Regions from separate parts of the Kitasatospora sp. NPDC048194 genome, predicted to be linked through region 1. Evidence: riboswitches for the same ligand, from Rfam matches in the RefSeq annotation. Region 1 holds a riboswitch; each other region holds the start of a gene.

Region 1 (12,598 bases):
GAGCGCGCGCTGCGGGCGCTGATGACCGGCGGCCCGCTGCCGGCCCAGCGCACCGCCGACCTGCCGGAGGCCGCCGCCGGGCCGCGCGACCTGACCGCCCTGCTGCGCCCGTACGCCGACGACCGGATCACGCTCTCCGCCCCCGGCAGCCCGGTGGTGCTGCCGGACCGGGCGGCGGCCGAGCTGGCCGCGGCGGTCGGCGCGGCCGTCGACAACGTCCGCAAGCACGCGGGCGAGGGGGCCCGGGCCTGGATCCTGGTGGAGGACGAGCCGGAGGCCGTCACCGTCAGCATCCGCGACGACGGGCCCGGCTTCGCCCCCGGGCGGCTCGGCGAGGCGGAGCGGGCCGGGCGGCTCGGCGTCTCCCAGTCCATCCGCGGCCGGCTGCTGGACCTCGGCGGCACCGCCGAGCTGTACTCGGCGCCCGGGGAGGGCGTCGAGGTCGAACTGCGCGTCCCGAGGGAGGGGTTCTGATGACCGATCAGCCGACGGCTGAGCGGCCGGTGCGGGTGATGGTGGTGGACGACCACCCGATGTGGCGGGACGCCGTCTCGCGCGACCTGGCCGAGGCGGGGCTGGACGTGGTGGCCACGGCGGGCGACGGCGAGGAGGCCGTGCGCCGGGCCCGCGCCTGCTCGCCGCAGGTCGTCGTGCTGGACCTCAACCTGCCCGGCCTGCCCGGGGCCGAGGTGTGCCGCCAGGTGATCGCGCACGACCCCGCGGTGCGGGTGCTGGTGCTGTCGGCCAGCGGTGAGCACCAGGACGTGCTGGAGGCGGTGAAGTCCGGGGCGACCGGCTACCTGGTGAAGTCCGCCGGGCGGGACGAGCTGCTGGACGCGGTGCGCCGGACGGCCGTCGGCGACGCGGTGTTCACCCCGGGCCTGGCCGGGCTGGTGCTCGGGGAGTTCCGCCGACTGGCCGCCGAGCCGGCCCCGGCCTCGGCGGCCGCCGTGCCCAAGCTGACCGCCCGGGAGACGGAGGTGCTGCGGCTGGTGGCCAAGGGGCTGTCCTACCGGCAGATCGCCGATCGGCTGGTGCTGTCGCACCGGACGGTGCAGAACCACGTCCAGAACACCCTGGGCAAGCTCCAGTTGCACAACCGGGTGGAGCTGGTGCGGTACGCGATCCAGCAGGGGCTGGACGAGGGGCTGTGAGGCGGTCCCGGACGCGCCCGCGCCCGGGACCGCTGCGACGGCGGCCGTGACCGGCCCTAGCGCCGGACGGCCGTCGCCCGCTCCAGGAGGTCCGCCACGATGTCCACGCCGTCCCGGGTGAGCACCGACTCCGGGTGGAACTGCAGCCCGGCGAAGCCGGGGCCGCGCAGGGCGTGGACGTCGCCGGTGGCGGTGTCCCGGGCGACCTCGATGTCCTCGGCGGCCAGCCGGGCCGCGTCGGCGTCCGAGCAGCGCGCGGTGAAGGTGTTGTAGAAGCCGACCGTCCTCTTGCGGCCGAACAGGTCGACGTTCTCCTGCGCCCCCTGGTAAGGGACGGTCTTGCGGCCCAGCGCGAGCCCGAGTTCGGCGCAGAGCAGCTGGTGGCTGAGGCAGACCGCGAGCAGCGGCGCGGTGCGGGCGCCGGAGCGGACCGCGGCCAGCGCGTCCGCGACGACCGGGCGCAGCACCGCCATCTTGGGGTCGTCGGTGAGCGCCGGGTCGCCCGGGCCGGGGCCGAGCACCAGTGGGCCCTGGTGCCCCGCGACCAGTGCGCGCAGGCCGGGCTCGTCGTAGCGGACCACGGTGACCCGGTGGCCGAGCGAGGTCAGCAGGTGGGCGAGCATCGAGGTGAAGGTGTCCTCGCCGTCCACGACCAGGGTCGGCCGGGCCTCGGTCGCCTCGGCCGGCGACTGCATCCGCAGCCAGAACGGCGCGAGGTCGGCGCGGCGGGAGTCGAGCGCGGCCTGGACCCGGTGGTCGTCGGCGAGCCGGGGCCCGGTCGGGCCGGGCAGCCGGGCGGGGGCGGGCCGGGCGCCGATCGCGGTGAGCACGCCGGCGGCCTTGGCGTGGGTCTCGGCCACCTCGGACTCCGGGACGGAGTGGCGCACCAGGGTGGCGCCGACCCGGACGACCAGGCGCCCGGTCGCCGGGTCGATGTCGGCGGTGCGGATGCAGATCGGCGAGTCCAGCAGCTGCCCGCCGCTCGCGGAGCGCCCGATCAGGGCGAGCGCGCCGGAGTAGTAGCCGCGGCCGGCGGGCTCGTAGCGCTTGATCACCCGGGTGGCGTTCTGCACCGGGCTGCCGGTGACGGTGGCGGCGAACATCGTCTCGCGCAGCACCTCGCGGACGTCCATCGAGGTGCGGCCGCGCAGTTCGTACTCGGTGTGGGCGAGGTGGGACATCTCCTTGAGCCGCGGCCCGAGCACCTGGCCGCCGCGGTCGCCGACCGTGCACATCATCTTGAGCTCTTCGTCGACCACCATGGTGAGCTCCTCCAACTCCTTCGGGTCGTGCAGGAACCGGAGCAGCGAGTCGAGGTCGGCGCCGCCGGCCGGGTAGCGGTAGGTGCCGGAGATCGGGTTCATCACGACGGTGCCGCCGCTCTGCCGGACGTGCACCTCGGGGGAGGCGCCGACCAGCACCCGCTCCCCGGTGTGGACCAGGAAGGTCCAGTACGCACCCCGTTCCTGCTCCAGCAGGCGGCGGAAGAGCGCGAGAGCGAGCTCGGGCGAGTAGTCGTCCAGCGTGGCGTGGAAGTCGCGCCGGATCACGAAGTTGGCGCCCTCGCCGTTGCCGATCTCGTCCTCGATCACCCGGCGCACGACCGCCGCGTACGCGTCGTCGTCCACGTCGAAGGCGCCGCCGGTCAGCGAGACCGGTGACTGCGGGAGGGCGGCGGTGAAGGCGGCCAGCGGCAGGGCGTACTGCTCCTTCACCGAGAGGGCCTGCAGCGGGGTGCCGTCGTCGTGCGCCTCGAAGCCGCGCTCGCGGATCTGCTGGTACGGGACGAGCGCCAGCAGGTCGTGGACCGGGCCGGCGGACGGGATGCCGGCGCGGACCGGCAGGTCGGCGAGGCGGTCGTACCTGCCGACGGTGCCGAGCAGCACCTCGACGGTGTCCGGGGCGTGCCGGGGGGTGCGGCGGTGCAGCAGGGCGAAGGCGGGGGCGCCGGGGGCGGTGAGGCGGGCAAGGAGGTCGGCGGGGGTGGTCACGGGTGCGGCTTCCTTCCGGGAGGAGGGGCGGGGGCGGTGCTGGGTTCCGCTCCGGGAGGGGCCGTCTGCTCGAACGACGACGGCCGCCCCGAGGGGCGGCCGTCGTGTTCGTCTAGGAACGCGCGATCGGTGGGCCACCCACGGGGGAGGCCCACCACCAGGACTGGGTGTGGAGCGCGTACACGGGACGAGCGTATCCGATGCCGCCGGGCGGGAGAGGCCGCACGCCGGATCGTCCGTGATGTGTCTCATCCCTCGGGCAATGGTCACGAATCGCTCGTGGCACCCCGTAGCCTTGGCGGTGTGACCGTGACCAATCTCCACTCCTGGCAGTCCCTGCCCGCGGCGCAGCAGCCTGAATGGCCGGACCAAGAGGCTCTGCGCAAGACCCTTGCCGAGCTCGCCTCCTATCCGCCCCTCGTCTTCGCCGGCGAGTGCGACCAGCTGCGCGCCCGGCTCGGTGCCGTGGCTCGTGGGGAGGCCTTCCTCCTCCAGGGCGGCGACTGCGCCGAGGCCTTCGACGGCGTCTCGGCCGAGCACATCCGCAACAAGCTGAAGACGCTGCTGCAGATGGCCGCCGTGCTGACGTACGCGGCCTCGGTGCCGGTCGTGAAGGTCGGCCGGATCGCCGGTCAGTACTCCAAGCCGCGTTCGAAGGCGACCGAGACCCGGGACGGCGTCACCCTGCCGGTCTACCGCGGCGACTCGGTGAACGGCTTCGAGTTCACGCCGGAGTCCCGCATCCCGGACCCGGAGCGGCTGAAGCGGATGTACAACGCCTCCGCCGCGACGCTCAACCTGGTGCGCGCCTTCACCACCGGTGGTTACGCCGACCTGCGCCAGGTGCACGCCTGGAACCAGGACTTCGTGCGCAACTCGCCGGCCGGCCTGCGCTACGAGCAGCTCGCCCGGGAGATCGACAACGCCCTGGCGTTCATGAACGCCTGCGGCGTGGCGCCGGAGGAGTTCAAGACCGTCGAGTTCTTCTCCTCGCACGAGGCGCTGATCCTCGACTACGAGACCGCGCTGACCCGCGTGGACTCGCGCACCGGCGACCTGTACGACGTCTCCGGCCACATGGTGTGGGTCGGTGAGCGCACCCGGCAGCTGGACCACGCGCACATCGAGTTCGCGTCCAAGATCCGCAACCCGATCGGGGTCAAGCTCGGCCCGACCACCTCGGTGGACGAGGCGCTCGCCCTGATCGAGAAGCTGGACCCGGAGCGCGAGGCCGGCCGCCTGACCTTCATCACCCGGATGGGTGCGGGCAAGATCCGCGACCACCTGCCCACGCTGGTGGAGAAGGTCACCGCCTCCGGCGCCCAGCCGGTGTGGATCTGCGACCCGATGCACGGCAACACCTTCGAGGCCTCCAGCGGGCACAAGACCCGCCGCTTCGACGACGTGCTGGACGAGGTCAAGGGCTTCTTCGAGGTGCACCGCGCCCTCGGCACCCACCCGGGCGGCATCCACGTGGAGCTGACCGGCGACGACGTCACCGAGTGCGTCGGCGGCGGCGACGAGGTCCTGGTGGACGACCTGCACCAGCGCTACGAGACGGCCTGCGACCCGCGGCTCAACCGCAGCCAGTCGCTGGACCTGGCGTTCCTGGTGGCGGAGATGTACCGCGGCCAGTAGGCCGGGGCCGGGTGACCGGATGTGACGAAGGCCCCTCCGGATTCGGGATTCCCGAGCCCGGAGGGGCTTTTTCACACCCGGATCGCCGGGTAAGGTGAGGCTTAGTGAGCTAAGGCAAGCCTTAGTCAAGATCCGCTTCGAGCGCTTCACCCCGGGAGAGACCGCGATGTACGTGTGCATGTGCCATGCGGTCACCGAGGACCAGGTGAAGAAGGCCATCGACGCGGGTGCCGACACCCCGCGCCGGATAGCCCAGGGCTGCAAGGCCGGCACCGACTGCGGCTCCTGCGTCCGCCGCATCCAGGCGCTGCTCGGCGAGCACGGCGCCCGGCCCTGCCCCACCGCCCGGCTGGCCGCGAAGCTGGGCCTGGCCGACCCGCAGGCCGAGGCCGACTCCGCGCCGGTCGCCCCGGCAGCCCCGGCCGCTGCTCCCGCCGCGCCCGCCGTCGCGCCCGTGATCGCGCTCCGGGTGGCCTAGCTAGGACTCCGGCTGCTCGATCAGCTGGGCGAGGTAGAGCGGCTCGCCGAGCTTCTCCAGCAGCTCCAGCTGGGTGTCGAGGTAGTCGATGTGGTGCTCCTCGTCGGCCAGGATGTCCTCGAAGATGTTCGCCGAGGTGACGTCGTTCTTGGCCCGCATGACGACGATCCCGCGCTTGAGCCGGTCGATCGCCTCGACCTCGATCTGGCGGTCCGCCTCGAACATCTCCTTGACCGTCTGGCCGATCCGGACGTGGAAGAGGCGCTGGTAGTTGGGCAGCCCCTCCAGGAACAGGATCCGGTCGGTGAGCGTCTCGGCGTGCTTCATCTCGTCGAACGACTCGTGCCGGGTGTACTTGGCGAGCTTCGTCCAGCCGAAGTTCTCCTGCATCTTGGCGTGCAGGAAGTACTGGTTGATCGCGGTGAGCTCGGCCGTGAGCTGCTCGTTGAGGAACTCGATGACCTCCGGGTCGCCCTGCATGGTGCTGCCTCCCTGCGCTACGTCCTGCGGTGAGTCCTGGCGTGAGTCCTGCGCTGGGCATCCTGGCACCGTATCGGGCGAAAATTCCAGTAAGTGCACACTCACTAGGACATGTTTCGGAATATCCGATTTGGGGTGAAGTGGGTGGGAGCCGTGGTCGAGCCCCTGGAAGGTGCGGGGACGTGTGATCGACCGCCGGTCCGTACGGACGGGGCGTGAACGGCGCGTGAAGGGGCGCGCGCCGCTGATCGACCGCCGTCTGTCACCATGGAGCCATGGGTCAGTCCGAACACGAGCAGCTTCCGCCGTCTGACCCGAGGCTCCCCCCGGGGCAGCGCGCGCAGCGCGGCTGGCCCGCCCTGCACTACGGGCCGGTGCCCCGCTTCAAGCCGCTGACCTGGGATCTCCAGGTGTTCGGCGCCACCGCCTCCGCCGAGAAGCACAGCTGGGACTTCGAGGCCTTCAACGCCCTGCCCCGCGCCACCGTGGTGGCCGACCTGCACTGCGTCACCAAGTTCTCGCTGCTCGGCAACGAGTGGACCGGTGTGCCCGCCGCCACCCTGCTCGCCCTGGTGCCCCCGGCGCCCGGCGTCACCCACGTGATGGTCTGGGCCGAGTACGGCTACAGCGCCAACCTGCGGCTGGCCGACTTCGCCGACGAGCACACCCTGCTCGCCACCCACCGCAACGGCGAGGCGCTGACCGCCGAACACGGCTTCCCCGTCCGGCTGGTCGTCCCGCGGCTCTACGCCTGGAAGGGCCCCAAGTGGGTCCGCGCCGTGGAGTACATGCGGGCCGACCGCCGCGGGTTCTGGGAGGAGCGCGGCTACCACAACCTGGCCGACCCCTGGCGCGAGCAGCGCTACACGTACCAGGAGGAGCCGGGCGACGGGCCGCTCCGCTGAGGCCCGGCGCTGTCCGGGAACCCCGGGCGCACGGGCGCCGAAGCCGTACGGGCCCTCCGGAGCCGCACCGACCTGCCTCTGGAAGACGACCTGCCGCTAGAAGAGCGAGAAGCTGACCGTCACCACGGTCTTCTGCGGCCGCCGTTCACCGGCGGCCGGCGACTGGCCGCTCACCTTGCCGATGCCGAGGGTCCAGTCGGTCGCGGCCTTCATCGTGAAGCCCGCCGCCTGCAGCGCCTTCTGCGCGTCCTCCCGGCTCATCCCGGTGACGTCCGGGACCGGCACCATGCCCTTGCTGACCACCAGCGAGACCGCGGCGTTCTCCTGCAGCAGCCGGCCGGCGGCGGGCGAGCTGCTGACCACCGAGCCCGCCGGCACGCCGTCGTCGTACGTCTCGGTCACGGTGCCCCGGGTCAGCCCGGCGGTGGCCAGCGCGGCGGCCGCGTCGTCGGCGCTCTTGCCGGTGACGTCCGGCACCGCGATGCGCTTGGGGCCCTTGGAGACGGTGACGGTCACCGCGTCGCTCTTGCGGGTGCGCGCGCCCACCCCGGGGTCGGTGGAGATCACCAGCCCGGCCGGGACGGACTCGCTGAACGCCTCCACGAACCTGCCGTGCATGCCCTCGTGGTCCAGGATCCGCTGCGCCTCGCCCCGGTCCTTGCCGAGCACGCCCGGTACCGAGCCGTACAGGCCGCCGGAGATCCCGTACGTGGCCCCGCCGACCGCCAGCACCAGGGCGGTCAGGGCGGCGGCCCAGATCAGCGGCTTGCGCGGGAGGCGGCGCAGCCGGCCCGGCCGGGCGGTGCGCACCGGGGTCGGCTCGTCGTACGGGCGGGGCTCGACGAGCAGCTGGTCCATCAGGTCGGCCGGCACGTCCAGCACGCTGGTGCGCTCCGGCGCGGGGGCGTCCGCGGGCCGGACCGGCGACTGGATCACCGAGGTCGGCTCGCTGGTCGGGTAGCGCGGGCTGGGCCGGGTGGAGGCGGGCGGCTCGGCGTCCAGCTCGTCCGGGGTGAGGGTGCGCCGGACCCGCTGGAGCGCGGCGAGCAGCTCGACCGCGTCGTAGGGCCGGGCGTCCGCCGCCCGGGCGCAGGCGCCGGTCACTATGGCGTCCAGCGCGGGGGCGACCTCCGGGGCGACCAGCGAGGGGGCCGGGACGTCCTCGTGCAGGTGCTTGTACATGACCTGGACGGGATTGTCGCCGGTGTGCGGGCGGCGGCCGGTGAGCATCTCGTACAGCAGGATGCCGGCCGCGTAGACGTCCACCCGCTGGTCGGTGGGGGCGTCCGGGAGGATCTGCTCGGGCGCCAGGTAGGAGACGGTGCCCAGCACGGTGCCGCCGGTGGCGGTGCTGGTGGAGGTGGGCGCGCCGTCGGCGGTGCCGAGCACCCGGACCAGGCCGAAGTCGGCGACCTTGACCAGGCCGCTCTCGGTGATCAGCACGTTCTCGGGCTTGACGTCCCGGTGGACCAGCCCGGCCCGGTGGGCGGCGCCGAGCGCGGCGAGCACCGGCTCCAGGACGTCCAGCGCGGCCCGCACCGACAGGGCGCCGCGGTCGCGCAGCAGGTCGCGCAGGGTGCGGCCGGGGACGTACTCCATGGCGAGGAAGACGTTCCCGCCGTCCGCGCCCTGGTCGAAGACGTTGACCACATTGGGGTGGGTGAGCTTGGCGACGGCTTTGGCCTCGCGGATGAAGCGGGCGGTGAAGCCGTCGTCGCCGGCCAGCTGGGGGTGCATCACCTTGAGCGCGACCACCCGGTCCAGCCGGGTGTCCGTCCCCCGGTAGACGGTGGACATCCCGCCGGTGGCGATGCGCTGCTCGACCCGGTACCTGTTGTCGAGGAGGGTGCCGATCAGGGGGTCGTGCAGTGCCATGTCCACCCGGGCGAGTGTAGTGGGGCGGACGGACGCCGGTCCCGGAGGACGCCGTCTCCGGGACCGGCTTGTGACATGCGCGACGGCCTCAGAACGCCGGACGCTCGCGGGTGTCCAGATCGGCCCGGCCGGCCATCGCGGAGGAGGCCTCGGCGTGGAAGCGGCGCGGGATGCGGCCGGCCCGGTGGGCGAGCCGGCCGGCCTCGGCGGCGTGCCGCATCGCCTCGGCCATCAGCACCGGGTCCTGAGCGCGCGTCACCGCGGAGGCGAGCATCACCGCCGCGCAGCCCAGCTCCATGGCCAGCGCGACGTCGGAGGCGGTGCCGGCGCCCGCGTCCAGGATCACCGGGACGCCCGCGCTCTCCACGATCAGCTGGAAGTTGTGCGGGTTGCGGATGCCCAGTCCGGAGCCGATCGGTGAGCCCAGCGGCATGATCGCCGCGCAGCCGACGTCCTCCAGCTTGCGGGCCAGCACCGGATCGTCGTTGGTGTACGGGAGCACGGTGAAGCCGTCGTCGACGAGGGTCTCGGCGGCGTCCAGCAGCTCGATCGGATCGGGCAGCAGGGTGCGCTCGTCCGCGATCACCTCCAGCTTCACCCAGTCGGTGCCGAGCGCCTCGCGGGCCAGCCGGGCGGTCAGCACGGCCTCGCCGGCGGTGTAGCAGCCGGCCGTGTTGGGCAGCACCCGGATGCCGTTGCGGGTGAGCACGTCCAGGACGGAGCCCTGGGTGCCGGCGTCCACCCGGCGCATGGCCACCGTGGTCAGCTCGGTGCCGGAGGCGAGCAGGGCGCGCTCCAGCACCTCCAGGCTCGGTGCGCCGCCGGTGCCCATGATCAGCCGGGAGGAGAAGGCCGTCCCGGCGATGGTGAGAAGGTCGTCGGCCATGGTGTCAGCCTCCCTGGACGGCGGTGAGGATCTCGATCCGGTCGCCGCTGTTCAGCGGCGTGTCGGGCCACGAACTGCGCGGCACCACGGCCTCGTTGAGTGCGGCGGCGACCCCGGCGTTGGCCTTGCTGACGCTGGCCACCAGCTCGGCGAGGGTGGTGGCGGCGGGCAGCCGGCGGGGCTCGCCGTTGACGGTCAGGGCGATCTCGGTCATGCGGGGGCCTTCGCGGTGGAGTGGTCGGGGGAGAACCGGGTGGGCGTGAACGGCCTTGCGAGATCGGGGACTTCGCCGGTCGTCAGGTACTCGGCGACCAGGTCGGCGGTCACCGGGGTGAGCAGCACGCCGTTGCGGTAGTGGCCGGTGGCGGCGACCAGCCCGGGCAGCGCGGTCGGGCCGAGCAGCGGGGCGTTGTCCGGCGAGCCGGGGCGCAGCCCGGCGGAGCTCTCCACGAGCGGGAGTTCGGTGATGCCCGGCACCAACTCGTGTGCGTCGCGCAGGAGTTCGTACACGCCACCGGCGGTGACGGTGGTGTCGTAGCCCTGTTCCTCGGTGGTCGCGCCGATGACCAGCTCGCCGTCCTCGCGCGGCACCAGGTACAGGTGCTGTCCGCGCACCACCGCGCGGACGTTGCGGGACAGGAACGGCCGGTACGCCTCGGGGACGCGCAGCCGGAGCACCTGCCCCTTCACCGGGCGGATCGCCGGCAGCACGCCCTCCGGCAGGCCGGGCAGGCGGTGGCTGTGCGGGCCGGCGGCGAGCACGACCCGGTCGGCGGTCACCGTCCCGTGCGTGCTGAGCCGGGCGCCGACCGCGCGGCCGCCCTCGACCAGCAGCTCGACCGCCTCGGCCCGGTGGATCCCGACGGCCGCGCGCTCGCAGGCGCGCAGCAGCGCCCGGAGCAGCCGCCGGGGGTCCACCTGATGGTCGTCCGCGACGTGCAGGCCGCCGCGCACCCCGGGCGCGAGCATCGGCTCCAGCCTGCGGGCCTCCCGGCCGGTCAGCCAGCTGGAGTCCAGACCCAGCCGCTGGTGGAAGGCGTGCAGGTCGCGCAGTTCCTCGCGGTCGTCGGAGTCCAGTGCGACGGCGATCGTGCCGCAGCGGCGGTAGCCGGTGTCCTCGCCGCCGCTCGCCTCGGCGAGTTCGGCGGCGAACGCCGGGTACCGCTCGTTGGAGGCCATGCCGAGGCGCAGCAGCGGCTCCTCGCCGTACTGGAGCTCGGTGACCGGCGCCAGCATCCCGGCCGCGACCCCGGCCGCCCCGCCACCGGGGGAGGGGTCGACCACGACCACGTTCCGCGACCCGCGCTGTGCGGCGCGCCACGCGACGGCGAGGCCGATGACGCCCCCGCCGATCACCAGCACGTCGGCGTGGACGCCTGAGGGCGAGCGTGACAAGGCTGCTCTTCTCCCTTCGCCGGTATGACCCGGATCAGGTTCGGACGGTCGCGGGCCGTGCCAGCCCGCCTCTCAGCCCGGTACGCCGGGCTCCCGTGTGGTGCACCCACCTTAACGCCGGGGGTCGGCCCGGCCGAAGGCCCTCGGGCGACGCGGGACGGCCGAGCGGGGCGGGCGGCCGAGGGGCGGGCGGGCGCCAAGTGCCCGTTGCGGTGCTGAGTACAGTGACGGGCGTGGCAGAGCTGAGCGGAACGGATCGGGTGGTCGTCGTCGGGGCCGGGCTGGCCGGGGCGCAGTGCGCCCTGAAGCTGCGGCAGGACGGCTGGCGGGGGCGGATCACGCTGGTCGGCGAGGAGACCCACGCGCCGTACGACCGGCCGCCGCTGTCCAAGGACGTGCTGCTCGGCAAGGCCGACGCCACCACCCTGGACATCGACTACGGGCAGCTCGGCATCGAGCTGCTCCTCGGCCGTCGCGCCACCGGCCTGGCCGCCGGCGTGCTGCGCACCGACGGCGGCGACCTCCCGTACGACGCGCTGGTGATCGCCACCGGCGCGACCCCGCGCGCACTGCCCGGCGCCGAGCGGGCGCACCTGCTGCACACCCTGGACGACGCCCTGGCGCTGCGCGCGCTGCTGCGCCCCGGGCTGCGGCTGGTGCTGGTCGGCGCGGGCTGGATCGGTGCCGAGGTGTCCACCGCCGCGCGGCAGGCCGGCTGCGAGGTGACCGTGGTGGAGGCCGGCCCGGCGCCGGTGCCGGGCGCCCTGCCGGCCGCCGTCGGCACGGCGATGGCCGCCTGGTACGCCGAGGCCGGGGTCGAACTGCGCTGCGGGGTCGGGGTGGCCGCCGTCGAGGAGGGCGCGGTGCTGCTGGCGGACGGCTCGCACCTGGCCGCCGACGAGGTGGTGGTCGGCGTCGGCGCCCGGCCCGCGACCGGGTGGCTGGCGGGCTCGGGCGTCGAACTGGACGCGGCGGGCTCGGTGGTGGTGGACGAGCGGCTGCGCACCGGCCTGCCCGGGGTCTTCGCCGCCGGGGACTGCGTGAGCTACCCGTCGGCCCGCTCCGGTGGCCGGCTGGCCGTCCAGCACTGGGACCACGCGCTGCAGTCCGGCGAGGCCGCGGCCGCCGCGGTGCTCGGGGCGGACGCTCCCTACGACCCGGTGCCGTACTTCTGGTCCGAGCAGTTCGGGCGGATGGTCCAGTACGCCGGCCGGCACGCCGAGGGCGACGAGCTGCTGTGGCGCGGCAGCCCCCAGGACGCCGCCTGGTCGGTGCTCTGGCTGCGCGACGGGGTGCCGAGCGCGCTGCTGGCCGTGGACCGGCCGCGCGACCTCACCCAGGGGCGGAAGCTGATCGAGCGCGGCACGGCGGTGGACCGCGCCCTCGCCGCCGACCCCTCGGTGCCACTGAAGTCGGCCGTCGCGGGGTAGCGGCTGGTGCGCGGCGGGCCGCCGAGGTGGCAGTCTGGTGGCGTGAGTGAGATCGAAAGCAAGATTGAAGCCCTGATCCCCGAGTGGATGTACCTGCCCGACATCTCGGAGCTGTGGGGAGTGCGGGTCACCGAGGTGCGTGACCTGGTCCGCAACGGCGGGCTGATCGCCGTCCGGCGAGGCCCGAACAAGTCACTGCAGGTCCCGGCGGCCTTCATCGAGGACAAGGGACTGGTCAAGCACCTGTCCGGAACCCTGACCGTGCTGCGGGACTGCGGGTTCAGCGACGAGGAGATCCTGGAGTGGCTCTTCACCGAGGACCCGTCGCTGCCCGGCAGCCCGATCCAGGCGCTGCGCGAGAACCGC
Region 2 (12,598 bases), on a different contig from region 1:
TTCTCCCTGGCTCCGGGCCAGAGCAAGAAGGTGACCTACCGGCTGACGGTCGGCGCCGGGAACGGCCCCGGGGACATGCCCGTGAAGGCCCAGGTGATGCTTCCGTACAGCGGTAGCAAGCTGACGGTGCTCGGCGAGAAGGACATCACCGTGAAGATCGCCAAGTGACGCCGAGGGCCCGGCCTCCCGGAGGGGAGACCGGGCCCTTCGGGCAGCCGGCTCAGGCCAGCGAGGCCATCCAGGCCTCGACGTCCTCGGCGCGGCGCGGCAGCCCCGCCGAGAGGTTCTCGTTGCCGTCGGCCGTGACGAGGATGTCGTCCTCGATCCGGACGCCGATGCCGCGGTACTCCTCCGGGACGGTCAGGTCGTCCTGCTGGAAGTACAGGCCGGGCTCGACGGTGAGCACCATGCCGGGGACGAGCAGGGCGTCGACGTGCTCCTCGCGGCGCGAGTGGGCGCAGTCGTGGACGTCCAGGCCGAGCATGTGGCCGGTGCCGTGGAGGGTCCAGCGGCGCTGCAGACCGAGTTCCAGGACCTTGTCGACGTCGTACGCGGAGGCGTCCAGCAGGCCCCAGGCGAGCAGGCGCTCGGCGAGGACGCGCTGCGAGGCCTCGTGGAAGTCGCGGAAGCGGGCGCCCGGCCTGACGGCGGCGATGCCGGCCTCCTGGGCGTCGTACACCGCGTCGTAGATCTTCCGCTGCAGCTCGGTGAAGCGGCCGTTGATCGGCAGGGTGCGGGTGACGTCGGCGGTGTAGAGGGTGTGGGTCTCCACGCCGGCGTCCAGCAGCAGCAGCTCCCCGGGGCGCACCTCGCCGTCGTTGCGGACCCAGTGCAGGGTGGTGGCGTGGGGGCCGGCGGCGGCGATGGTGCCGTAGCCGACGTCGTTGCCCTCGACCCGGGCGCGGCGCCAGAAGGTGCCCTCGATCCAGCGCTCCGAGGTGGCGACGGCCTGGCCGAGCTCGCGGACCACGTCGGTGAAGCCGTTGACGGTGGCGTCGCAGGCGGCGCGCAGCTCGCCGATCTCCCACTCGTCCTTGACCAGCCGCAGGCCGCTCAGGAACTCCTTGAACTCGGCGTCCTTGTCGGCGTCCAGCACCTCGGCGAGCGCGGCCTCCAGGCCGGCGTCGTAGCCGCGCACGATGCGGGTGGGCACGGCGGGGTCGGCGGCCTTCGCGGCCAGCTCCTCGGCGGCCTTGCGGACGTCGCGCGCGGGCAGGCCGAGCAGCTGCTCCTGCTCGCTCAGGCTGTGCCGGCGGCCGACCCACAGTTCGCCGTAGCCGTCGAGCCAGAACTCGCCGTTCTCGCGGTCGGAGCGCGGCAGCAGGTAGAGGGTGAACTCGTGGCCGGCCTGCCCGGTCGGCTCGGCGACGAGCACCGCGTCCTCGGTCCGGTCACCGGTGAGGTGCACGTACTCGCTGGCGGCGCGGAAGTTGTAGTCCGTGTCGTTGGAACGCACCCGCAGGTTGCCGGCCGGGACGACCAGGCGCTCGCCGGGGTAGGCGGCGGAGAGCCGGGCGCGGCGCTCGGCGGCGTACGGTGCCTGGGCGATCGGGGCGAGGCCGTGCAGCTCGGTGTCGGCCCAGCCGGACTTCATGGAGGCGGCCAGCTCGTCCGAGATCTCGCCGTACAGGCCGTTCTTGCGACCACTGAACTGCTGCGGCTCCTCGCCGCCCTCGGCCTCGGGGTTCTCGGCCACTGCGGGGGTCCGGTCCTCGGTCACGTGCAACGCCTCCTTGGGGGGTGGTACCGCCGCCCGTCGGGGGAGGTGTCGGATCGCGACACGCGCGGGCGGCCGTCCGTCCATGGTACGGACGCCCGGCCGCCCGCCGGTTCGGGCCCCCTGAGCGGGCCCCTGGCGCGAGCCCCCTGAGCGGGCCCCTGGCGCGGGCCCCCTGAGCGGGCCCCCGGCGCGGACCTCGGGCGGGCCCGGTGGCCACTACTCGAAGCGCGCTCCCAGCAGCATCAGGTCATCGGTGGCGGAGCCGGCCGAGGAGGCCGATCCGGCGTCCGGCTCGGGGCAGACGGCCAGCAGGTGGGCGCACAGCCGGTCCGGGTCGATCCGCACGTCGCGCGGGGCGTCGGCGGCGGCCCGGCGCAGGTTGGCCTGTCCGGCGTGCAGGGTGGGGCCGCAGCGGCGGGCCAGGCCCTCGGTGTAGAGCAGCAGGGTGTCGCCGCGTTCGGCGGTGAACTCGACCCCGGGGGCCTCCCAGCAGGCCAGCATGCCGAGCGGCGCGGAGAGCGAGGTCTCGACGAACTCGGCGCCGTGCCGGCCGACCAGGATCGGCGGGCAGTGTCCGGCACCGGCGAGGGTGACCCGGCGCTCCTCCGGCTCGATCCAGGCGTAGACGGCGGTGGCGGTGCGGGTCGGCTCGGTGGTCTTGAGCAGCAGTTCCAGGTCGCCGAGGACGGAGACCGGGTCCTCGCCCTCGAGCACCGCGTAGGCCCGCAGCGCGGCCCGGATCCGGCCCATCGCGGCGGCGGCGCCGGGTGCGGAGCCGGGGCCCGCGCCGGGGCCGTCGCCGAAGACCGAGCCGACGGTGAGGCCGACGGTGCCGTCCGGCAGCGGGATGGCGTCGTACCAGTCGCTGCCGCAGGAGCGGTCCAGGCCGGCCGGGACGAGCCGGGCGGCCAGTCGCAGCCCGTCCTGCCGGGGGAGCCGGTCCGGCAGCAGGCCGCGGCGCAGCGCCTCGGTGGTGCGCAGGACGCGCTCGGCCTCCAGCTGCTTGGCGAGCAGCGGCGCGGCGGTCTCGCAGTAGCGGCGGGCGAGTTCGCGCCGGCAGCCGGTGGGGGAGGCGGGCCGGTCGTAGAACCAGACGGCGGCCGCGAGCGGGCCGTCCTCGATGGTGGCCAGCGGCAGGCCGAAGGCGCCGCCGAGGCCGAGGTGGACGGCCAGTTCGCGGAGCCGGTCGCCGATGGCCGGGTCCTCGGCGAGGTCGGCGGAGTGCAGTTGTTCGGGGCGGTCCCGTTCGCGTAGCAGCATGGCGAGCAGGCTCTGCTCGGTGGGGACGGTCTCCAGGGCGCCGAGGCTGGCCCGGTCGAGGCCGAGGCCGACGGGTTGGCCGGGGCCGCCGCCCGGCATCAGGGTGACCAGGACTCCCCGGTCGGCGCCGAGCAGTGCGGCGCCGGAGGCGAGGACGGCGTCCAGGGTGGCGGTGAGGCCGCGGGCGCGGGCGAGCCGTTCGGTGTGCTCGTGCAGGCTGGTGATATCGGACAGGCGTCCGGCCAAACGGTCCTGCACGGTGCCGGAGGGCGCCGCGAGGTCGCCCCCGGTTCCCTCCGGGGTGTCGGCGGGGCCGGGCAGACCCGGCGGGTCGAGGACGGTGAGGCCGCCCGGGCAGCCGGGTTCGCAGAGCTCGGCGGTCGTCGGCGACGGGTGGGAGGTCGACGGGTGGGACTCGGTCATGCCGCCACTCCTGACGCGGTGCTACGTGCCATGCGGAACCCCCAGATACGGCCGATGTGGAGCGAGCACGGCCAAAGGACGCGTTTCGTCTCGTTTCGCTACTACTCGTCATTGATCGACAGCAATGCCACCACTTCTACACAGGCCATTCGGGGCATGTCCAGATCCGGGGCGCCGCGGTGGCCGTTCCGCTCCGTCATCACCCCGGTCGGAGGGCGTGAACGGTTCGTGCGCGCGCCGGTCGGGTCCGCAGGCATGGAGGGGGCCGGGAGCGGGCAGAACCGTGGGGACGGACCGGGCGGCCGTCCGGATCGTATGCCCGAGCCGCCCGCGCATTGGGCCGGCCGGAAGTCTCTCACTCGTACGGTGGAACCGAGCGCGCCCGGGCGGCGTCCATCCGGTCGCATACGGGATTCTCGTTCCAAGGGCCTGTTCCAGTGCGCGGCCCTTCTCATGTCGTGCTCCACACCGTGCTCCACGTCGTAGCCGCGCCGTCCGCCGTGCCGCCCGCCCCGCTCCGCGCCGCCCGGGGCCGTGCCGCCGCGGGCCCGCGTGGCGAGTCCCGACGGATGCCGGTGGGGCGGAGCGAACCGAGCGGTCAGGGAAAGGAACGAGCGCCATGCGTGAGAACCCGAAGAGCCGGCCGAAGGAGTCGTCCGCCCGGTTGGACGCGGCCCTGACGGCCGCCGTCGAGTACCGCTGGCCGGTGGTGCCGGGCACCGTGCTGTGCGGTGGGCGCTGCTCCTGCGGGGATCCGGACTGCCCGGTGCCCGGCGCGCATCCGCACGACCCGTCGCTGCTGGCCGCCACCACGGACCCCCGGATGGTGCGCTGGTGGTGGGAGCGGCAGAGCCCGGACGCGCCGGTGCTGGCGGCCACCGGCTCCGCCGTCGCCGCGGTCTCGCTGCCCGCGGCGGCCGGGGCGCGGGCCCTGGTCTACCTGGGCGCGCTGCGGCTGCCGCTCGGCCCGGTGCTCGCGATGCCGGGCCGCTACGCGTTGCTGGTGGCCCCGTACTCGCTCGACGCACTCGGCGAGATGCTCGCCCAACTCCCTTGGGTACCGGGATCGTTGCGCTACCACGGGCCGGGCGGATTCCTCCCGCTGCCGCCCGGCGGGGCGGCCGCGGGGGTCCCCCCGGTCGGAGGCTGGGGGAGGGTGCGCTGGGTGCTGGCGCCGAAGCCGGCGGCGGACGGTGGCGTCCGGCTGCCGCAGGTCGGGCCGCTGCTGGGCGAGTTGGTGGACGCGACGGTCCGGCTGGACAGCGGGCACTCGGCGCACTGACCGGCGCCGGCTTCGCGGGCCCTCCGGGGCCCGCTCGGGCGGGCCGTTCGAACGGGCCGCTCCGGAAAGCAAAAGATCCGGCCGCTGGCGACGGGGGATGCACCAGCGGCCGGACTCTTTAGACAGTAACAAGGATCCGCGCCCGCGCCAATTTCCAAGAGGCCCTCCAGGGCCGGAAATTGCCCCTTCATGGCGACAATGTGACGCGTATCACCCGAATCCAGCGGGCTTTAGTTCAAGGTGACCTGACGGTTCACCAGGTTCGCGCGGGCGCGCCGCTCCTCGGCGGTCAGCGGGGTCCCGTCGGCGAGGACGGCCGAGAGGCGCTCGGCGAACTCCGCGGCCGGCTTCTCGCAGTCGGTGGCGGTCATGGCGAGCGGGAGGTCCCACACCGGGACGGTCAGGCCGTGCGCCCGGAAGGAGCCGACCAGGCGGGTGTCCGGGCCGAGCGAGGCCTCGCCGGCGGCGTTCAGCCGGGCCAGCGCGTCCAGCAGCTTCTCCTCGGGCACGGTCATCACCCAGCGCAGGTGGTTCTTGTCCGGGGTGCCGCACCAGTAGGCGGCGTCCAGGCCCGCCAGCTTCTCGGTCGGGATGGCCGAGGCGTTGGCGCGCTCCAGCGAGGCGGCGACCTCGCCGGTGGCGGTCTCGGCGTCCTCCAGCCAGAACTCGAAGCCGGTGTGCACGGTGGGCGTGAACTCGGCGGTGGTGTCCAGCAGGTCCTGGAGGCGGCGCCCGCCCGGCACGGTCCGGCGGGCCGGCACCGGGGTGCCGGGCTCGGTGGCCAGGGCCAGCTCCAGGGCGTCCGCGAGGTCCCGGCTGAGGTCGCCGGAGGCGGACTGGGTCTGGAGGCCGAGCAGGATCGAGCCGTCCTGGCGGCGCAGGGCCGGCCAGGCCAGCGGCAGCACGGTTGCCAGGGTGACGGACGGGACGTCGCCGTTGGCGGTCTCGGCGACCCCGGGCGCGAGCGTCAGCGGCGCCGTGGCGGCCGGCACCAGCTCGCGCAGCGCCACCCAGTCGGCCTCGCCCGGCAGGCCCTCGAACGGGCGGTGCACCAGCTCCTGCACCGCGTGCGAGGCCTCCCGGCCGTGGCAGGCCTTGTAGCGGCGGCCGGAGCCGCAGGGGCAGTTCTCACGGGCCCCGACCACGGGGATTTCGCCCGCGACGGCGGTGGTGGACTGGCGCTGCGGCGCCTTCTTGGCGGCCTTCTTGCCCATGGTGCGGCTCTCCCGGGAACGGTGGTCCTTTGCTCCGGGAAGCCTACTGACGTTCCCCGGGCACGCGGGAACGCGTCGGGGCCGGCGCCGTACGGGCGTCCGGTCGGCAGGCGTGCGGCCCGCCGTACGGGCGTCCGGTCGGCAGGTGTGCGGCCCGCCGTACGGGCGCCTGGTCCGCCGGTGTGCGGCCCGCCGTACGGGCGTCCGGTCCGCAGGCATGTGGCCGACGTACGGGCGCCTGGTCCGCCGGTGCGCGGTCGGCGGCCGGCGGCAGGAGAGCGGTGGCCGTGGGACGGCGCGTCAGGCGCTGCGCGCGTCGCCGCCGGTGCGCCGGGCGTGCCGGGCCCGGGTGGGCAGTGCTGCCCAGACCGTCACCTCGCCGGGCGCGTCGCGCACCCCCCAGTCGCCGGCCAGCTGGTCGACGATGCTCAGGCCGCGGCCGCCGCGCGAGGTCAGCGAGGGGCTGGCGGGCAGCGGCCGGGTGGCCGCGCCGCCGTCGGTGACCTCCAGGGTGAGCACGCCGTCCGCGTGCACCTGCCAGCGGACCAGCACCCCGCCGTCCGGTCCGTCCGAGCCGTCCGTGCCCTCGCCGTGCTCCCGGCCGTCCACCGCAGGGTGCGGCCCGGAGGGGACGCCGACCAGCAGCTGGTCCACCACCTCGGCCCGGGCCCCGCGGCCGAGGGCGGGGAGCGGACCGAGCGGGCGGGCGTACCGACAGGCGTTGCTCAACAGCTCGGAGAGGACCAGGACGGCGTCGTCGATCACCGGCTCGGGTATCCGCCGCTCCCCCAGGTCCCGACGCAGCCTGCGCCGGGCGACGCCGACACTCGCCGGACAGTGCGGTACTGCCATGGTCGAAGAAGTCGGCCCGACTTCTGCGGGCACCGAACGCGCCACCATCAACGCCACCCCCGGACCTCCTTCAGCGTATGCCGAGGGATGGATGCCCCTTGGTAATGCGTTGGAAACGACCGCCGGAGGATCCCGGGGGTCCATTTCCGGCGGTGCGACTCAGGGTCGACGAGAGGTCATTCCGTGCTCACCCTCCGTCGCGCCGACAGCAGGAATTCCGGCAAAACCGTGCACGGAAGGTTTGGCTGCCGACCGGAGGGATCACGTTCGTCCGGCCCGGTCCCCGGCCCGCCGCCCGAGCACCGCCCGAGCACCGCCCGACCACCGTTCCCCCCGCCGGACGATCACCGGGCGATCGCCGGACGATCACCGCCCGAGCTGCGCCAGCACCTCGGCGGGCCGGTTGGTGATGATCGCGGACACCCCCAGCTCCAGGCAGAGTTCGACGTCGGCCGGCTCGTCCACCGTCCACACGTGCACCTGGTGCCCCAGCTCCCGCAGCCGGGTGACCAGCTGCGGCCGGGCCCGGACCAGGTCGATGCCCGGACCGGCGATCCGGGCCCCGCCCGGCAGCGGACCGCCCGGCCGCAGACGGCCCAGCAGCGGCAGCATCCGTTCGAACAGGAACACCCGCTGGTACTCCGGCGCGTCGAGGGCCACCCGGTTCAGCGCGATCGAGGAGAAGCTCATGATCCGGGCGGACGGGCGGTCGCCCTCCCGGCTCGCGCCGATCTTGAACCGTTCCAGCATCCGCAGCAGCTCGGCCTCGACCCGGCCGCGGAAGCGCACCGGGTGCTTGGTCTCGATCGCCAGGTCCACCGGGCGCCCGCAGTCCACCACCAGCTCCAGCAGGCGCTCCAGCCGCAGCACGCCGCGCAGCTCGGGGTCGGTGCTGGGGCGGCCGGTCTTCCAGGCGCCGAAGTCGTACGCCTCCAGCTGGGCCAGCGTCATCGCGGAGACGGTGCCCTGGCCGTTCGACACCCGGCCGATGCGGCGGTCGTGCACGCAGACCAGCTCGCCGTCGGCCGTCACCCGGACGTCGCACTCGACGGCGTCCGCGCCCTCGTCGAGCGCGCGCCGGTAGGCCGCGAGGGTGTGCTCGGGCAGGGCGTGGGAGGAACCGCGGTGGGCGATCACCTGGACGGAGGGCGCGGTGCGCGCCTGCGTCGAGGACAGGTCTGGGCTGGTCACGGCCCCAACGATAGGCGGCGCAGGTGAAGCGGAGGCGAAGGCGGTCCCAATCCCCGGGGCCGACTCCGCCTCCCGCGCCTCAGCTCCGCCCCCCGCGCCTCAGCTCCGCGCGGCGCGCCGGGTCAGCGGGGTGAGCGCCCAGGTCGCCAGGGCCGGTACCAGGAAGGCGAACAGCGAGGCGGAGGTCCACTCCTGCGGGGTGAAGTGCAGCGCCTGCTGTGCCGAGGTCCAGAAGTCCGTCCACCAGGCGGCGACCGCGGTCGGCGCGATGAACTGGTAGACCGCGAAGCCCAGGGCCCACGGCAGCAGCATCAGCCAGCGCGACGGCGCCGTGTCGGAGAGGTCCCAGCCGTGCCGGCCGGCGCCGAGGAAGTAGTCCACCGCCAGCACCGCGAGCAGCGGGACGAACACCGAGCCGATCAGCCCGAGGAAGTTGTTGTAGGTGTCGGTGAACCTGTCGATCCGCAGCGCGAGGACGGTGGTCAGCACGCCGATCCCGCCGCTCAGCACCCGGCGGTCCACCCGCGGCAGCAGGTTCTGCAGCGACATCGCGGTCGAGTACACGTTGGCGAAGGACTGGTCGGTCTCCCGCACCACCAGCACCAGCAGGAACAGCCAGCCGGCCCAGACGCCGAGGAAGGAGTCGAACATCCGGCTCGGGTCGCCGTCGGACTGCAGCAGCGCCATCAGGCCGAGCACGTAGCACCAGACCTGGGCGACGGTGTAGCCGGAGAAGCTGCCCCAGAAGGCCGAGCGCGCGGTGCGGGAGTGCCGGGTGTAGTCGGCGGCCATCGGTACGAAGGAGATCGACACCGCGATCATCGCGTCGGTGGCGCCCAGGAAGCCGTGCCAGTTGCCCGCGCCCGGGTCGGGCACGCCCTGGCGGCCCAGCTGGACGGTGAAGTACACCATCGCGACGGCGACCGCACCGGCCACGAAGCGGCGCAGCACCGCGATCGCGCCCAGCGGCCAGATCGTCAGCGCGGTGGTCAGCGCGCCCGCGAGCAGCACGAACAGCCAGCGGTAGCCGCTCGTGTGGGCGACGGTCTGCGCGCCCGCCGTGATGGTCAGCAGCTCGAACACGCCCCAGCCGATGCACTGGACGATGTTCAGCACGGTCGGCAGGTAGGACAGCCGGGTGCCGAACAGTCCGCGCAGGTTGGCCATCGCGGGGGCACCGGTGCGGGCGCCGATCAGCGCGGCCACGCCGAGCATCGCGGTGCCGACGGCCGTACCGGTCACGATCGCGGTCACCGCGGCGGCCAGCGACAGCTCGCTGCCCTTCTCGCCGAGCACGGTGGCGGCGGTGGAGAAGCCGATCAGGCTGACGCCCAGGTTCATCCAGAGCGCGAAGTGGTCCCGGAAGCGCAGGGTGCGCGGCGGCTCGGTGTCCAGCACCAGCGGCGCCTCGACCCGTTCGGTGGCGGTGGCGGTGGCGGCGTTGGCCGGGTCCGTGTCCCGGCGCGCGTCCGGGCCCCCGGGACGATCAAGGAAATCCTTGGACGCGGAGGCGTTCGAAGAAGAGGATGGCGAAGCAGGCGGCATGGCCGATACTCCCTACGCCGGCATTACCCGGACAGGTTCCGGCGGTCAGCGCCCCCTCGACGGTCCGCCCGCTACTGCTTGGCGTACCGTCGACATGCGCACTCTCAGCCTGGTCGGTCCAAGCTCCCGCGTGTCAGTTGTGAGCGACAGGCTAACCGGCGAGGGTACGAACGCCAAGGCCACGGGTGGGCCGTCCGCATCGCGGAACGCCCGGACGGGGGGAGGGGAGTCCCTCGACCGCCGCCGCCGGCGCCGCCGTGGAAGCCGGCTCCGGCGCTGTCGTCGGCACCGGCTAAGGATTCTTATGAGTTCTTCAGAGGGGTCCTTACGGCAATCGAATCGATGGTGCGAAAAACTATGGTCCTTGGTTCTGTCAGCTATGGAGGTCGTCCGTGAGCACCGAGCGCGAGGTTGGGCCCACCGGGCCGCAGGGGGAGCAGCCCGCGGGTCCCCAGGAGGCGGCAGGGGCCGCTCCCGAAGGCACCGCTCAGGGAGGTCACAAGCCGACCATGGCGTTCGGTCGGGTCCCCGAGCCCGAGGCGAGGCCGGCGGCCGCCGATCCGGCTCCGGCCGACGCCGCCGAGGGCGGGCACCGGGCGACCATGGCGTTCAGCCGGGTCCCGGCGCCGGAGGCCGGGCCCGCGCCGACCGCAGCCGAGGGCGCCGCCCCCGAGGGCACCTCGGCCGAGGGCGGTCACAAGCCCACCATGGCCTTCACCAAGGTCCCCGCGCCCGAGGCCCCGGCGGCGCCCGCCGTCGACCCGGCCACCGGCTACGTCGACGCCCCGCCGCCCGTCCTGCCGCCCGCGCCGCCGGCCGCGGCCCCGGCGGCGTCGCCCGCGGCCCCGGTCGCTCCGGCCCTGCCGCCGGCTTCCAACCCGTACGCGACCCCCTCCCACGGCGTGCCCGCCGCCGGCGCGCACGAGCCGTACGGTGCCGGGCCCGGCGGTGCGCCGGCCCAGCACGGCCACCACCCGTTCGGCGCCGGCCAGCCGCTCGGCGGCTGGGGCGCCGGCCACGACGCCACCTCCGGCGGTGCGGGCTACCCGGGCGGCCCCGGCGGCCCGCTCGGCTACCCGGCCGACCACTCCGGTGGCCCCGGCGGCCCGCGCAGGAAGCGCGGCGGCCTGGTGGCCCTGCTCGCGGCGGTGGCACTGGTCGCCGGTGTGGCCGGCGGCGCGATCGGCGTGGTCGCCGCCGACCGCAACGACAGCAGCAGCTCGGCGAACGACCACCGCAGCACCACGGTCCAGGCCAGCAACACCCAGAAGAACGAGCCCGCCCCCGGGTCGATCGCCGCCATCGCGCAGAAGGCGCTGCCCAGCGTCGTCACCATCAAGGCGCAGGGCAGCACCGAGTCGGGCACCGGCACCGGCTTCGTCTTCGACACCGAGGGCCACATCCTCACCAACAACCACGTCGTCGCCCCGACCCTCGGCGGCGGCAAACTGACCGTCAAGTTCGCCGACGGCTCGTCGTACAGCGCCTCGGTGCTGGGCCACGCCGAGGGCTACGACGTCGCCGTGGTCAAGATCGACAACCCGCCGAAGGACAAGCTGGCCCCGCTGGCGCTGGCCGACTCCGACAAGGTCAACGTCGGCGACGCCACGATCGCGATCGGTGCGCCGTACGGCCTGGAGTCCACCGTCACCAGCGGCATCATCAGCGCCAAGGACCGCCCCGTCGCCTCGGGTGACGAGACCGGCTCGCAGGCCTCCTACATGAACGCCCTGCAGACCGACGCCTCGATCAACCCCGGCAACTCCGGCGGCCCGCTGCTCGACTCCAGCGGCGCGGTGATCGGCATCAACTCGGCGATCCAGTCCAACGCCTCCGCCAACGGCCGGGCCGGCAGCATCGGCCTGGGCTTCGCCATCCCGATCAACCAGGCGAAGTGGGTCGCGGACACCCTGATCAAGACCGGCAAGCCGGTCTACGCCAAGCTCGACGTGCTGCGCAACGACGACTACAAGGGCGACGGCGCGCAGATCCAGACCCGCGACATCCAGGGCCAGCCGGCCGTCACCCCCGGCGGCGCGGCCGACAAGGCCGGCCTCAAGCCGGGCGACGTGATCACCAAGCTCGGCGGCGCGCCGATCGAGAACGGTCCCGCCCTGGTCAGCCGGATCTGGACGCACAAGCCGGGCGAGACCGTCGACGTCGAGTACACCCGCAACGGCCAGACGTTCACCACCAAGGTCACCCTCGGCCAGCGGGACGGGGACCAGTGACCGGGGCGCGCGGAATCGTGTGCACCGAACCCCGCCGGACCCGTTAGGCTGACCTCCGCCTGGAGAGCTGCCCGAGCGGCCTAAGGGAACAGTCTTGAAAACTGTCGTGGCGTGACCCGTCACCGTGGGTTCGAATCCCACGCTCTCCGCCGGTAGGAGAACCACCTGCACAGGGCGGGTGCCGAGACCACTCGGCACCCGCCCTCGGTGTTTCCGGGGCCGGCTTCCGGGCGGGCCGAGGCCCACTTGCCCACCCCCTGCCCTCGGGGCAGAGTGCGGAGGGCGGGGGCGGGTGGGCGCGGAGCGGAGGCGGCGATGGGTGACCTGACGGACCGGCTGGCGCAGGGCCTCCCGGCGGAGGCCGTCGTGGTGGACCCCGGTGTGACCGCCGCCTACAGCCACGACATGGCCGGTTTCTGCGCCGCGGGCACGCCCGCGGTGGTGGTGTTCCCGGAGACGGTGGAGCAGGTGCAGCACGTGCTGCGCACGGCGACCGAGCTGCGGGTGCCGGTGGTGCCCCAGGGGGCGCGGACCGGGCTGTCGGGGGCGGCGAACGCGGTGGACGGCTGCGTCGTGCTGTCCCTGGTGAAGCTGAACCGGATCCTGGAGATCGACCCGGTGAACCGGATCGCGGTGGTGGAGCCCGGTGTGGTGAACGCCGAACTGTCGCGTGCGGTGGGGGAGTTCGGGCTGTACTACCCGCCGGACCCGTCCAGCTGGGAGTCCTGCACGATTGGCGGCAACATCGGCACCGGCGCGGGCGGCCTCTGCTGCGTGAAGTACGGGGTCACCGCCGAGTACGTGCTCGGGCTGGACGTGGTGCTGGCGGACGGGCGGCTGCTCTCCACCGGGCGCCGGACGGCCAAGGGCGTGGCCGGGT
Region 3 (3,703 bases), on a different contig from region 1:
GGCAGGGCCCGGCTCCCGGGGGAAGCTCCCGCCGGGAGCCGTGGTGTTGAATGCACCTGGTCCACGCGGTGGGCGGACGAGGGAGGACGCGGCGGTGAAGCTGTTCCGGCTGGACGAACTGGACGCCGAGCGGGCGGCCAACGACGGTGCGTACCTGCGGTTCCTGCGCGAACCGCGGATGTCCGCCGGGCTGTACGCGCTCTCCCCCGGCGACACCGACCCGCAGACCGCGCACGACAAGGACGAGATCTACCAGGTGATCAGCGGCCGCGCGGAGTTGACCGTCGGCTCCGAGACCGCGACCGTGGCGCGCGGCACCGTGGTGTACGTCCCGGCCGGCACCCCGCACCGCTTCCACCACATCACCGAGGAGCTGCGGGTGCTGGTGGTGTTCTCCCCGCCGGAGGACTGAGCGCCGGTCGCCCAGGTTGCCGGGCGTCCCGGTGGCCGGTCGTCCCGGTTGCCCGGGCCGGGCCTCCCCGGTTGCCCCGGTGTCCCCGGTCGCCGGTCCGCCCCGGGGACCGTTCGCTTAGGGTCGTCGCCATGAGCCGAAGCCTGACCGAGGAACTCTGGGCGTCGATCGAGCCGATCTACGCGGAGATCCTCGCCCACCCCTTCATCGGCGGCCTCACCGACGGCACCCTGCCGCGCGAGGCCTTCCGCCACTTCGTCGTCCAGGACTCCCACTACCTGCGCGACTACGCCCGCGCGCTCGCCGTCTGCGCCGCCAAGGCGCCCGGCGAGGAGGACGTCCGGGCCTTCGCCGACGACGCGGTCGGCGCGCTGGCCGCCGAGCAGGGCATGCACGCGGAGTTCCTCACCGCCTTCGGCGGCACCGCCGAGGAGGCCGCCGCCGAGCCGGTGCTGCCCACCACCCGCGCCTACACCAGCTACCTGCTGGCCACCGTCTACGGCGGGTCCTTCGCCGAGGCGCTCGGCGCGGTGCTGCCCTGCTACTGGATCTACGCCCGGGTCGGCGAGGCGCTGCTCGCCCAGGGCTCCCCCGACCCGCTGTACACGAAGTGGATCGCCACCTACGGCGACGAGGCCTTCCAGTCCGTGGTGCGCCGGGTGCTGGCGCTCGCCGACCGGATCGGCGAGGAGCTGTCCGCGGCCGAACGCCGCAGGGTGGTCGAGCACTTCAGGACGACCTCGCGCTACGAGTGGATGTTCTGGGACGCCGCCTGGCGCGGGGAGCGCTGGCCGGTCTGACCGCCGTCCGGGGGTGCCCGACCCGGTCCTCTAGGGGGTCACCCCGGGGGCGGGGATCGGGGGGATCTAGGGGTTCTCTCCGGGCCGTCGGGCCTCGTTCCGCCGCTGGGACCCCCGTACGATCGAAGCATCGACAGCAAGCGGGATGCGGCACCGGACGGCAGCCGACCCGAGGGGAGAAGAGGAACCGACATGGCCGAGCTCTGGAAGTCGCTGCCCTCCTGGGTGCGCAACATCGTCATCCCGGTGCTGGTCCTGGTGCTGGCCTGGAACCTCATCGCCTTCGTCTTCGGCGTGGTCGGCGCCCTGCTGAGCATCGTGATCAAGCTGCTGGTCGTGGTGGGCATCGCGGCCGCCGTGGTGATCCTGGTGAAGAAGGCCGCGCGGAGCTGACCCCGGCACCGCCCCACGTCCGGAGGCCCGGTACCCCGTCCACGGGGGCCGGGCCCCGGCCTTTTCCGGCCGGACCGCCGCCCGGGCCGTCTGGACCTGCGGCGACCGGCTCGCTACGGTATTGGGCGTCATGTGCAGGCAACACCGCCTGCGGACGCGGGAGCTCGGAGCACCGGGCTGAGAGGACGCTGACCGGGACGTCGACGGACGGACCGACGGCTGCGTCGACCGCAGGAACCTGGACCGGATAATGCCGGCGTAGGGAGTAGAGGTCAGATGACCACGTTCGAAGCACAGCCGCAGCCTGCCCCGAGCACCCCCAGCAGCGAGCGCACCGGCTACCCGAGCCCGGCCTGGCGCAAGGCCTACCGGAGCGGCTCCCGCCCGGACCTCCGGGTGCCCTACCGCGAGGTGCGGCTCACCGACGGCCGGGCCGTCCCGCTGTACGACACCTCCGGCCCGTACACCGACCCGGCGTACGAGCCCGACGTGCGGCGCGGCCTGCCCGCGCTGCGCGACGCCTGGATCCGCCAGCGCGGCGACGTCGAGGAGTACGACGGCCGGGAGCCGCGCCCGGAGGACGACGGGATCAGGCACACCGCGCCGCGCGGCGGCGACCTGCGCAACCTGGACGCCGTCTTCCCCGGCCGCCCGCGCCGCCCGCTGCGTGGCCGCGGCGGCGCCGCCGTCACCCAACTCGCCTACGCCAAGCGGGGCGTGGTGACGCCGGAGATGGAGTTCGTGGCGCTGCGCGAGGGCCTGGAGCCCGAGTTCGTGCGCGAGCAGGTGGCCCGCGGCCGGGCCGTCATCCCGGTCAACGTGAACCACCCGGAGGTGGAGCCGGCGATCATCGGCACCGACTTCCTGGTGAAGATCAACGCCAACATCGGCAACTCGGCCGTCACCTCCTCGATCGAGGAGGAGGTGGAGAAGATGACCTGGGCCACCCGCTGGGGCGCCGACACCGTCATGGACCTCTCCACCGGCCGCAACATCCACACCACCCGCGAGTGGATCCTGCGCAACTCCCCCGTGCCGATCGGCACCGTGCCGCTCTACCAGGCCCTGGAGAAGGTGGACGGCAGGGCCGAGGAGCTGAGTTGGGAGGTCTACCGGGACACCGTCATCGAGCAGTGCGAGCAGGGCGTCGACTACATGACCGTCCACGCCGGCGTGCTGCTGCGGTACGTCCCGCTGACCGCGGGCCGCAAGACCGGGATCGTCTCGCGCGGCGGCTCCATCATGGCCGCGTGGTGCCTGGCGCACCACCAGGAGAACTTCCTGTACACCAACTTCGCGGAACTCTGCGACATCCTGGCGCGCTACGACGTCACCTTCTCGCTCGGTGACGGCCTGCGCCCCGGCTCGATCGCGGACGCCAACGACGAGGCGCAGTTCGCCGAGCTGCGGACCCTCGGCGAGCTGGGCCGGATCGCCCGTGAGCGGGACGTCCAGGTGATGATCGAGGGGCCGGGCCACGTCCCGATGCACAAGATCAAGGAGAACATGGATCTCCAGAAGGAGATCTGCGACGAGGCGCCGTTCTACACCCTCGGCCCCCTCACCACCGACGTCGCCCCCGGCTACGACCACATCACCTCGGGCATCGGTGCCGCGATGATCGCCTGGTGGGGCACCGCGATGCTCTGCTACGTCACCCCCAAGGAACACCTGGGCCTGCCCAACCGGGACGACGTCAAGACCGGCGTGATCACCTACAAGATCGCCGCCCACGCCGCCGACCTCGCCAAGGGCCACCCCGGCGCCCAGGCCTGGGACGACGCCCTGTCCGACGCCCGCTTCGAGTTCCGCTGGGAAGACCAGTTCAACCTGGCCCTCGACCCGGAGACCGCACGGGACTTCCACGACGAGACCCTCCCCGCCGAGCCCGCCAAGACGGCTCACTTCTGCTCGATGTGCGGCCCGAAGTTCTGCTCGATGAAGATCTCGCAGAAGATCCGCGACGAGCACGGCGACGGCTCGGCCGCCGTCTCCACCGAGTTCGGCGCGGAGGCCGTGGCCGGGATGCAGGCCATGTCCGAGGAGTTCAAGGCCCAGGGCCACCGGGTCTACCTCCCGCTGGCCGACTGACGCGCGA

What was found. A riboswitch is a leader RNA that binds a small molecule or an ion and turns the genes downstream of it on or off. The one in region 1 is predicted to bind thiamine pyrophosphate.
Region 2: it holds a riboswitch for thiamine pyrophosphate, as region 1 does, so the genes downstream of both, ACGF07_RS10490 (purine-cytosine permease family protein) here and thiO (glycine oxidase ThiO) in region 1, are expected to answer to the same signal.
Region 3: it holds a riboswitch for thiamine pyrophosphate, as region 1 does, so the genes downstream of both, thiC (phosphomethylpyrimidine synthase ThiC) here and thiO (glycine oxidase ThiO) in region 1, are expected to answer to the same signal.

What each region holds. Positions count from the first base shown of each region.
Region 1 is NZ_JBIDAK010000005.1:102,637-115,234, forward strand. Features, by position in the region: gene ACGF07_RS09050 (DUF5931 domain-containing protein) at 1-474, shown strand, start outside; gene ACGF07_RS09055 (response regulator) at 474-1,154, shown strand; gene ACGF07_RS09060 (anthranilate synthase family protein) at 1,211-3,145, opposite strand; gene ACGF07_RS09065 (class II 3-deoxy-7-phosphoheptulonate synthase) at 3,449-4,783, shown strand; gene ACGF07_RS09070 (bacterioferritin-associated ferredoxin) at 4,950-5,261, shown strand; gene bfr (bacterioferritin) at 5,262-5,741, opposite strand; gene ACGF07_RS09080 (sulfite oxidase-like oxidoreductase) at 6,017-6,646, shown strand; gene pknB (Stk1 family PASTA domain-containing Ser/Thr kinase) at 6,743-8,521, opposite strand; gene ACGF07_RS09090 (thiazole synthase) at 8,610-9,407, opposite strand; gene thiS (sulfur carrier protein ThiS) at 9,412-9,621, opposite strand; gene thiO (glycine oxidase ThiO) at 9,618-10,802, opposite strand; TPP riboswitch at 10,797-10,909, opposite strand; gene ACGF07_RS09105 (NAD(P)/FAD-dependent oxidoreductase) at 11,027-12,232, shown strand; gene ACGF07_RS09110 (Rv2175c family DNA-binding protein) at 12,275-12,598, shown strand, end outside.
Region 2 is NZ_JBIDAK010000006.1:83,561-96,158, forward strand. Features, by position in the region: gene ACGF07_RS10455 (hypothetical protein) at 1-168, shown strand, start outside; gene ACGF07_RS10460 (aminopeptidase P family protein) at 221-1,720, opposite strand; gene ACGF07_RS10465 (PP2C family protein-serine/threonine phosphatase) at 1,937-3,403, opposite strand; gene ACGF07_RS10470 (bifunctional DNA primase/polymerase) at 4,023-4,685, shown strand; gene ACGF07_RS10475 (DUF5926 family protein) at 4,916-5,899, opposite strand; gene ACGF07_RS10480 (ATP-binding protein) at 6,200-6,751, opposite strand; gene ACGF07_RS10485 (glycerophosphodiester phosphodiesterase family protein) at 7,118-7,942, opposite strand; gene ACGF07_RS10490 (purine-cytosine permease family protein) at 8,042-9,487, opposite strand; TPP riboswitch at 9,480-9,627, opposite strand; gene ACGF07_RS10495 (S1C family serine protease) at 9,997-11,718, shown strand; tRNA gene ACGF07_RS10500 (tRNA-Ser) at 11,780-11,867, shown strand; gene ACGF07_RS10505 (FAD-binding oxidoreductase) at 12,034-12,598, shown strand, end outside.
Region 3 is NZ_JBIDAK010000003.1:271,701-275,403, reverse strand. Features, by position in the region: gene ACGF07_RS06265 (cupin domain-containing protein) at 95-412, shown strand; gene tenA (thiaminase II) at 544-1,212, shown strand; gene ACGF07_RS06255 (DUF5326 family protein) at 1,405-1,605, shown strand; TPP riboswitch at 1,752-1,887, shown strand; gene thiC (phosphomethylpyrimidine synthase ThiC) at 1,882-3,696, shown strand.